3 regions of the Chroococcidiopsis sp. [FACHB-1243] genome follow, and region 3 is predicted to be linked to each of the others. Evidence: riboswitches for the same ligand, from Rfam matches in the RefSeq annotation. Region 3 holds a riboswitch; each other region holds the start of a gene.
What was found. A riboswitch is a leader RNA that binds a small molecule or an ion and turns the genes downstream of it on or off. The one in region 3 is predicted to bind cobalamin.
Positions count from the first base shown of each region.

Region 1: another riboswitch for cobalamin. It lies ahead of H6G17_RS29445 (CbtB-domain containing protein); the one in region 3 lies ahead of H6G17_RS15375 (sirohydrochlorin chelatase).
Region 2: another riboswitch for cobalamin. It lies ahead of H6G17_RS20490 (HupE/UreJ family protein); the one in region 3 lies ahead of H6G17_RS15375 (sirohydrochlorin chelatase).

Region 1 is NZ_JACJQX010000067.1:347-3,621, reverse strand. Features, by position in the region: gene H6G17_RS29460 (DUF411 domain-containing protein) at 28-585, opposite strand; gene H6G17_RS29455 (hypothetical protein) at 669-959, shown strand; partial or broken gene H6G17_RS29450 (nitrilase-related carbon-nitrogen hydrolase) at 1,000-1,484, shown strand; cobalamin riboswitch at 1,875-2,024, shown strand; gene H6G17_RS29445 (CbtB-domain containing protein) at 1,998-2,237, shown strand; gene H6G17_RS29440 (hypothetical protein) at 2,280-3,275, shown strand, end outside.
Region 2 is NZ_JACJQX010000028.1:40,492-43,766, reverse strand. Features, by position in the region: gene cobW (cobalamin biosynthesis protein CobW) at 1-98, opposite strand, end outside; gene H6G17_RS20495 (hypothetical protein) at 184-453, opposite strand; gene H6G17_RS20490 (HupE/UreJ family protein) at 665-1,333, opposite strand; cobalamin riboswitch at 1,355-1,559, opposite strand; gene H6G17_RS20485 (hypothetical protein) at 1,701-1,895, shown strand; gene H6G17_RS20480 (ABC transporter ATP-binding protein) at 1,903-3,275, opposite strand, start outside.
Region 3 is NZ_JACJQX010000019.1:5,992-9,266, reverse strand. Features, by position in the region: gene hemC (hydroxymethylbilane synthase) at 1-12, opposite strand, end outside; gene H6G17_RS34140 (hypothetical protein) at 163-294, shown strand; gene H6G17_RS15380 (Spy/CpxP family protein refolding chaperone) at 269-748, shown strand; cobalamin riboswitch at 835-1,037, shown strand; gene H6G17_RS15375 (sirohydrochlorin chelatase) at 1,075-2,064, shown strand; gene sipA (regulatory protein SipA) at 2,276-2,566, shown strand; gene H6G17_RS15365 (peroxiredoxin) at 2,603-3,160, shown strand; gene H6G17_RS15360 (hypothetical protein) at 3,218-3,275, shown strand, end outside.

The sequences.
Region 1 (3,275 bases), on a different contig from region 3:
CAAAAGCTTTTTTGGCAGAAATCTGCTTCAGGAGGATGGATACTTGTTAAAGACTTTAGGTTTGCCCTTTTTATCAAAGGAGAACACGGTGAATGGATCTCTGCGATCCCCTGCTTCCATGCCAGGAGCACCTACAGGCATTTGAGGAACAGATATGCCTACTACATTTGGCTTTTCTTTAAGCAGGCGCTTAATATCACTGGCTGGTACGTGTCCTTCGATGACATATCCATCCACAATCGCCGTGTGGCAAGATGTCAGTTTGTCAGGCACTTTGTACTTTTGTTTCACTGCCCCCATTTCAGAAATTAGCAAGTCTTTTGTCTGAAAGCCTTGTTTTTTCATGTAATCAATCCATCCACCACAGCATCCACAGGAGGGACTGCGATACACAGTTACTAGTTTAGTAGCGATTGCGTCAGGTTTTTGAGCAACAGCTTGAGGATTGCTGATAGGAGCATCACCTGCCGATATCCCCAACACTGCTACTGTCGGATAAGCAGTTACCACTGCCCCAACAGCAGCACTTGCCATAGTAAGACACAACCTTTTTTGTAACCAGGGAGTGGATTGTTTTTGTTTCATCTGAGACCTCACAGCTAATGGTAAATTTTTGGTGTTGCTAATGGTGTAACCCGTCCTCACAATCTTAATCCCCTTAGCTACGAGTGAAGAGTCAAGATCCTCCCAACGTCAAAAACTTGCTAAATATACCGCAACTGTTGCAGCAAGGCAGAGAACTATACGAAGCTGGAAATTTTTTCAAAGCACTGACAGTTTGGCAACAAGCAGCAGAAGCTCACCAAGCCCAAAGAGATATGCTAAATCAAGTAAGCAACATTTCGTTGGCTTGTCAGCAACTAGGACAGTTGCCTCAAGCAACTACAGCGATCGCTGAAAGTCTAAGACTGTTATCAAGCAACGGGCAAGAGCCACAGCGATCGCAAGTCCTTGCCTAAGCTTTGAATACCTGAGGAGTTTGAGGCGACTAGCGTGCACAGCATTACCAATAGTCTGTTTACTGTTACGGGCGGCGGTCAGACTTTCGCTATAACAAGGTAAAGTCAGTACCAATAGGGGAATATATTTCTTTTGAGCAATTTTTATGGAAGTCGATCGAGTAGCTGTCGCCTTTGAATGCTCGCACAATCGCTGGTCAGCCGAGCCAGCTTTTTGACACACCTTTCGGTCGAGCGATCGCCAGTATTTGTTACGAATCTGCCTTTGTTCAGCATTTCCGGTATCAGGCAACTGCCGGAGGGCTGTTTATCCTCAGTGCTGCTAATAATGCCCATTACAGCCCAGCAATGCCTGCCCAACACCATGCCCAAGATGTAATGCCAGCGTTTGAAACCGATCGATGGGCTGTAAGAGCTACTAATACCGGATATTCTGGTATTATCGCTCCCCACGGTAGAACTAAGTGGATATCTCAACTGAACGCATACGAACTGCACGCAGCAACGATTTATCGACGGCAAACTTAGACGCTGTACGTGCGTTGGGGAGATTGGTTAACGCTGTTTTTGCTGGTGCTAGGTGGTAGCGTCATGCTCTACCATGCGTACAAGCGTTCCCGCAGGGTGTGTAGGCAAAGCCTTCCTCCAAAGTAGACTGTGAATGTTGTTAAATCAAAGCGGGTGTTTAGTTGAAGAGAGTTAAAAACTAGCTAACGTGATAGAAAGGTTATGGGATTGGAGAAACACTAATTACGGTGGTAGCGGTGAGTTTTGTTGGGCAAACTCGACTGATTTGTTTGACAATCCACCTCGTCACGCTTTATAATTTGCCTCTCTCCCTTTCTCACTCTCTGACAATGCTAATTTAAACAGTTCATGGTCGTATGCTGGGTTAGTGAGACAGAAAGTATGATAAGGTCTGATTACTAAGTCGGTTCTGGTGGGGGTCAGTCACCAGAGGTAACGGGGAAAGTTTGGTGCAAGCCCAACGCTGTCCCGCAACTGTGAAGGAGTATCCCACTCATACTCCCAGCCAGGATGCCCGCCGAGACTTTTAATGCCCTTAACTCATCTGCGAGGTACGTGATGACGGCTCGGTCAATTGCTTCTGTTCGGGATCAAGCGCTACGCTTCACTTTGTCAACACCTGTGCAAGCGAGTCTCTACGTTTCGCTGTGCGCTTTAATTCTCTGGACTGTGTATTTTACAACTTATCCCGCAGTTCACGATCGGGTGCATTCTCTACGTCACCATACTTTGATAATTAGTTGCCATTAAAGCTTAAATAGGCATCCACTTCAGAGAAATTCACCAATCGAAATGCCAAAATTCAAGTTATCTGCCCTCATTAGTGCTATTTGCCTGGTGAGTATAGTTCTTTATGTTTTAGCTGGATTTTCTCAAGTCGCACAGCCAAAGGTGCGACTGACAACTGAACCAGGAGTCAACCCGATTTTTCCCTTTGAAGCTGAAGCAACTAAACCTCAATCTCCAGCGCTACTGAAGTTGCAAGTGTTAGATGCATCTGGGCAACCTTTGGAAAATGTCAAAATTGGCTTGACGATTTTCACTCCACCTAAAAATCCTTGGTTCACAACAGATTTCCCCATAGTAGAGGGAACAAAGTTACTGGAAATGGCAGCAGTAGCACCCAAAGGCAAGCTGCAAATTCAGCAGATGCTACCGATTCGCGGTACTTACCAGCTACTAGTCAATGTGACTCCAACGCTTGAGAATGCCTTTAGCCCGTTTAAGCAAACTCTCACGCTCACTGTGCCGGAGAACTGGCTGAAATATCGTAACCTTGGCATCCTGGTTGCAATTTTACTAATTGTCGGGGTAGTCGGCGGTTTAGCGATCGGCGAACGGCAGCAACTCCAGTCTGGAGAAATTGCACCGCAACGGGTACGACTATTGTTGAGTGGAGCAATAGTGGTAGCGATCGCTGCCTTATTATTTGTCAACGTTAGTGCTGAAATTGCTCAGTCGGGAATGTCTATGCCCATGTCCCACATGAGTGAACCTGCACCATCGTCAGAGCAACCAAGTACAATACAGTCTGGGGGACTCCAATTGCGCCTGTCTGGAGATGTCAGCGCCACAGTCGGACAACCTGCAAACTTCCAAGTCAATGTCATCGATCCCAAAACTAGCCAGCCAGTAGCTGACGTATTTTTGAAGATTCAAGCGACTCAGCTTGAGGACAATTGGCTTGCCTTTGCCTATCAAGGTACTGCCGATGCAACTGGACAGTTAAAGTGGCAGCAGCAGTTTTTTGATGGCGCACCCCATAAATTTGAGGTGGAAGTTTCTCCG
Region 2 (3,275 bases), on a different contig from region 3:
CGCCGTCCCTGATTATTTTGCAACAAATGACGGATGAGAGTTGTTTTGCCGCTGCCTAAGAAACCAGTAACAACTGTAACGGGAATTTTTGTAGCCATTGGATTCTAATTGAAATTAGCCTGCGATCGACAAACAGCATTGTCTCACAAGTATTGAGGGAGTGGGGAGTGAGAGTAGTAGTTATTATTTTTTGCATTGCAGCAATTTCGCGATCGCTTCTCGATGAGATTCTTCTGATGCGTCTGGTTCCACTACAATGAGATCGGAATCGTTCATTACCTGTCGAGATTGTTCCTGTAAAATTTGTTGCTCTAGCGCAGATAACTCACTATTGCTTAGAGAACTCAGGTCAATCCAAGGCTCCATAATACGTTCTCCCTTCTGAACTAACGATAGCAATAATTTCAACCCCATCATTCCGCCTACCTCTAATGTGAATGGAGTTGGTTCCAAGTTCTGTTGCGGTGCTAATCGCTGTTAGCCCCACCTCTTGTATAGTTTTAATAACTGACAATCCCACTTTATCTTGTTTTGAAAGCTCCATTCAGACAGATGTTAAGAAACACGTAAATGTAGTAGACTCGCAGGGTCAATTCATTTACGACTGAAATCCCTGGAGTTCTACTTTGGCAGTTGTATTGAGTGCTAGCTGACTACTTAACTTTTAACCCATCACCGAAGAAGTCAAGAACACCACACCGATCGCGCAGATTGCTAAACCAGATAATCTTAACCAAGAAGGACTAGAATTAGCAGATTTCTGCAATGCTAAATTCCCTACTAAAAAGGCAACTAAAGCTACACCATATTGGATTAGAGTAAAACCCAACAAGTAAGCAAATAGAGAAAACATTTGCGCCCCGATAATAGCTTCTCCGTAAGCGTAACCATGAAATAATCCCGCGATCGCACCCAACCCCAATGTTACCAACCAATGAGGACGATCTCGCCACAACAGCATTGCCCCAAAGATAATAACAGAAACTGCGATCGCCACCTCAGCCGCAGGTAAATCGATCTGGAAGACGTGAATAATCGTCCCTAACATCGCCGCCACGACAAACCCAGCCGGAATTAAAGCACCGCGCCGTTGTCCGACAGCAAGTAATCCAATTGCCACGACAAAAGCTAAATGATCTAAACCAATAACAGGGTGAGCCAGTCCTGACAAGAAACCTTCAAATAAATTTACTGGAGTCTTGCCACCGATCGCGTGATGGGCATAAGCTGGTTGGGGTATGGCAAAAAATGCGATCGTCAAAGCGGTTGCAATTAACCCTAAGTAGCGCCAAAATAGTTGCAAAATTTGAGACATCAAAACTTTAGACATCATCCGTACCTCGCGAAGGATGTGAGTTAAACAATTTCTATCGGTGGGTATTCTGACTTTAGAGTGTCATTAGTCAATGGTCATTAGTCATTTGTATTTACCAATGACCAGTGACTAATGACTAATGACAACAGATTTACAGTTGCGGGACAGCGCCGGACTTACACCGAACTTTCCCCATTACCTCTAGCAGCTGCTCCCTGCTAGAACCGATTTAACTGAGGGCTTCATCATACCATCAGATCGCATCCTGAGAGAGAGGCAAAACTGTTACTATTGTGTTCAACTGAAAAAGTTAGGTTTCGCTAGCCTGCGATCGCCATTATAGAAATTCCGCTCTTACCAATGACTAATGACCAATGACAACTATATGGAAGACTCTCAATTCGCTATTTTCATCGTCTTTGGTTGTATCTGGGTTGTGATGGGAACTGCGGGTGTCATTGCACTGCTAAAGTCTGACGGTCAAGAAATTCGGTTTGGTAAATGGGGATTGATAGTTGCTCTGCCAATTATTATCCCCATCATTATTGCACTGGCTTTTGGCGCGTTCTACTACAACTAGTTCGGGTTTATTGCAAAATCTCTTGTAATTGGTGCTGGTTCCACAAATTTTGATATAAACCTGGTTTTTGAACTAGTTCTTCATGTGTCCCAGATTGAACGATCGCACCCCGATCCATCACCAAAATCCGATCGGTAGTAGCCGCAGCTGATAGCTGATGAGAGATAAATATCACAGTTTTGCGATCGGTTCCTGTGGAAAGATTATCTAAAATCGCTGTTGCAGTTTGATTGTCAACGCTAGATAAGGCATCGTCTAAAATTAGTACCGGAGCATCGACAAGCAAAGCTCTAGCAAGCGCTGTACGCTGTCTTTGACCACCGGAAAGGGTAATCCCTCGTTCGCCCACAATTGTTTCGTATTGCTGTGGAAAATTGAGAATTTCAGGGTGGATCTGAGCTTGCTTGGCGCAGTATTCTACATCAGATTGTTCTGCGAGCGGATCGCCATATCGAATATTATTTTTAATCGTGGTACTGAAGAGAAAACTATCTTGTGGTACGTAGGCAATCGCGCGGCGTAAATCTTTCAATGTAATTTGAGTAATATCTTGCCCATCTAAAAATAATTGTCCTGGATCAATTTCTAAAAGATGAGGTAAAGCATTTGCTAATGTCGATTTTCCCGAACCAATTGGTCCTACAATTGCGACTGTCTCTCCTGGCTGAATAGAAAAGCTGACATTTTGTAATGATGGTGTACCAGAGCCAGCATATGTATAGCTCAAATTGCGTGCTGTTAACTCTCCTTTTATCTCTTCTTTTGGTAATGAAATCGCGTCAGGTCTATCGTAAATCTGAGGTTTGACAGCCAGAACAGATTCAACGCGATCGATACTGACTTCTCCTCTTTGATAAGCTGTAATTGTAAACCCAAGTAGAGCGGTGGGAAAAACGAGTCTTTCGACATAAAGTATGAGTGCTATAAAATCACCAACACTTAAACTGTTATTTGCAATTTTTCCCGCTCCAAACCACAATAATAAGAGCAGGCTAACGTAAGAAAAACCTCCAACTAGGGGAAACAAAGTATTACGAGTTTTGGCGAGTTTTAAATTTGCCCCTAATAACCTAGAATTACTTTGCCGAAAAGCTAGGCGTTCGTTTGTTTCTTGAGCGTAGATTTTAATTAATGCCATCCCGCTCATATCTTCTTGAATTAATTCGCTAATGTCAGATAGTTCCTCTTGGACTTCTGCTTGTTCGTTACGGAGGCGATCGCTAAATAACTGTACCACGATCAACATCACTGGATAAATTGCTACAGCAGCAAGAGTCAGTTCGACATTAATTTGCAACATGAAAGGTAGCGTCAACGCATAAGCAAAGATCGTGTTGACAATACTCAGCACTGCAAAACCGACCAACCGCCGAATATTTT
Region 3 (3,275 bases):
GTTGGAGGACATACTAAAGCAGCATTTATAGCTTAAATCTGAGTCACTCGATCTAGACTACCGCAGGACTGCACCCAATGGAGTCAGTTGTCAGTTGTCAGTTGTCAGTGTAGAGACGATACATGTATCGTCTCTACAAAATTCTCCTCGCTCCTCACCATCATGACTAAAGTAATAGTTATATTCGTTACTTTCTCTACAGGCGATCGCGGTTTTTCGATTTTTATGATGGTGATATCAAATCTTAGAAACGCCAGAGAACGCTACCATGCAATTCATCACCAGACAATTTAAACATATTCCTGTGTTAGCCAGCGCGATCGCCTTGAGTATTGCCACCGTACCGCTAGCAGCTCAAGCTGAACCTATCGCACCTGGATCGCAAACTTCCGCGTCACAAACAATCGCCCAAGCTCAAGATAAAATTCCACCTCGATTTGAAAAACTGGGGTTAACTCAGGAACAAAGAGATAAAATTGCCGAAATCCGCCGCAATACCCGCGCTCAAATCGAAGCAGTCATGACACCAGCACAGAGGGAACAACTCAAAACCGTTAGAGAAAGCAGACAACGCCGCCGCGAAGCGTTAGCTTCTCTCAACCTAACTCCAGAGCAGAAAAATAGAATGCAACAAATTCGTCAATCTGCCAAATCTCAGTTTGACGCAGTATTAACCCCAGAACAGCAACAACAACTACAGCAAATGAGACAAGAACGAGGCTGGAAGGGACGAAGAGGCGATCGCTAAGGAATTCGGAATTCGGAATTAATAAACCTTTTGCTACGCACTGGTCACTGATAACCCCTCCCCCAGTATTTTTGTTGTAGGTCAAATCAGTTAAGATATCTAGGCACAAGTGAACTGTAATAGCATAGGGAAACATCGGTGTAAGTCCGAGGCTGTGCCGCAGCTGTAAATGATTTTGTCGCTTGTCATTTGTCACTAGTCATTTGTTGCTCTAACTGCAAATGACTGATAACAGATGAACGATGACGAATAGTAAGCCAGAATGCCTGTGCTGTTATCCGCTCACGCTATTTCCTGCGTCGCACGGGAAAGGAGCTAGAATCTCAATGCTTAGCGATCGCCATTTAACTCCGTTGGAAGATATCTCTTTGCAATTACCACCTCTGCCGCTACAGCGTCCTCTATTACTGATCGGTCATGGAACTAGAGATGAAGCTGGACGGCAAAGCTTGCTAGATTTTGCCTCTGCATACCAAGCTTTAGATACCTCTAGACCAGTTCTACCCTGCTTTCTGGAACTGACAGAACCAACAATTCAGGAAGGGGTAGATCGATGCGTAGAGAAGGGTTTTACAGAAATTTCCGTGCTGCCAATTTTACTGTTTGCCGCACGGCATAACAAATTTGATGTAACGAACGAACTCGATCGCGCTAGAGCCAGACATCCGCAGCTTAAATTTTACTACGGACGGCATTTTGGCATTACGCCCGGAATTCTCGATTTGTGGCGATCGCGTCTGGCAGACATAGACCATCCTCAAATTGAGCGTGCAGATACCGTATTATTATTTGTCGGTCGCGGTTCTAGCGATCCTGATGCCAATGGCGATGCTTGCAAGCTCGCCCGCATTCTCTGGGAAGGTAGCGGCTATTCTACTGTAGAAACCTGCTTTATCGGCATCACGCACCCGCGCTTAGAAGCAGGTTTCCAACGCGCTTTACTCTATCAACCCAAACGGATTGTTATTCTACCTCACTTTCTCTTTACGGGTACGCTAGTTAAAAAGATTTTTGATGTCGCAGCTCAACAGCAACAAAAGTATCCCCAAATTGAAATCGCCTGTTTGCCAGAAATAGGACTGCATCCGCTCCTATTTAGCATTCTCAGAGAAAGAGAAATCGAAACTCATTTAGGTCAAGTCCAGATGAATTGCGAGATGTGCAAATTCCGCCTAGCAGCTGTAGCAGGTGACACGCATTCTCATAGCCACACCCACGACAACCATCACCATCATCACCACGACCATCACCACCCGCCTGTAGATCCTTACGCTAATGCGGTAGACTATCATCAAAAAATCTGGCAAGTTCCATAATGGATTTGGTAATAGGTAATGGGTAATGATGGTTGGTTATTAGTACAGTAGGGTGTGCGATCGCGTCGCGTAACGCACTTACGCATATTTCAGAAGTCAAAGTATGAGTGCCTATAGTCATTAGTCATCCGTCATTTGTCATTTGTGAATAACTAGTGACTCATGACCAACGACCAATTACCAATTACCAATTACCAATTACCAATTACCAATGACGAAAGAATTCACCATAGGCGAAACAGTCCGAGTTGTCGCCTTGCCACCTTACATTAAAACAGCCGAGCCGATGCCGATGCTGCGTCCTCCCGATACAATTCGTCTGCGGGAAGAAGGGATAGTTACAGATCGCCGTCCTGGGGGATATTGGGTCGTCCGGTTCGATCGCGGTACTTTTCTGCTCGATAGCCAATATATTGAGAGCATCACATCAGAACCAGAATCACCACCTGCATCTCATGTGGAACCATCTTTACCTGCGGATGCCGATCGCAGCGAGGACTAATGTAAACTTATGTTAACTGGACTTGCAGTTGACATCATGATATTTCGTCGAACTTTTTTAACCTCTGTTTTTGCGTGTTGCCTGTCTATTTTGGTTTGGTGTCATTTTGCTACCCCAGCCTTAGCGCTTGGGGGTAAACTACCACCAGTGAACCAACCCGCACCACAATTTACCCTACCTACCAATACGGGAGATGGAGAAGTTTCCCTTTCCGACTTGCGCGGTCAGTGGGTCGTACTTTATTTTTATCCCAAGGACTTTACAGCAGGCTGTACCCTAGAAGCCAAACGCTTTCAACAAGACTTACCCAAGTACATTGACAAAAATGCTCAGATTATTGGCGTGAGTGCTGATTCTATCGATTCCCATGCCGAATTCTGCGATTCAGAAGGGTTAAAATTTCCTCTGCTTGCAGATACCACAGGGGAAGTGAGTAAAGCATACGGTTCGTGGATTGGTGTTGTTTCGATGCGCCATAGTTTTCTCATCGACCCAGATGGGATTTTACGCGAAACTTTTGTGAAGGTAAATCCTGCCATTCACAGCATGGAAGTTCTAGCACGGTTAGAGGAATTACAAAAAAACACTGCCTAAAAGCTAAAGTGTAGAGACGTGCCATGTCATGTCTCTACTTAGTTTTCAGCGTGTCTTATGGACTTCGAGCCGAAATACCAGCCGATTAGACGGAAAGTCAGGTATCAAGTCAGCG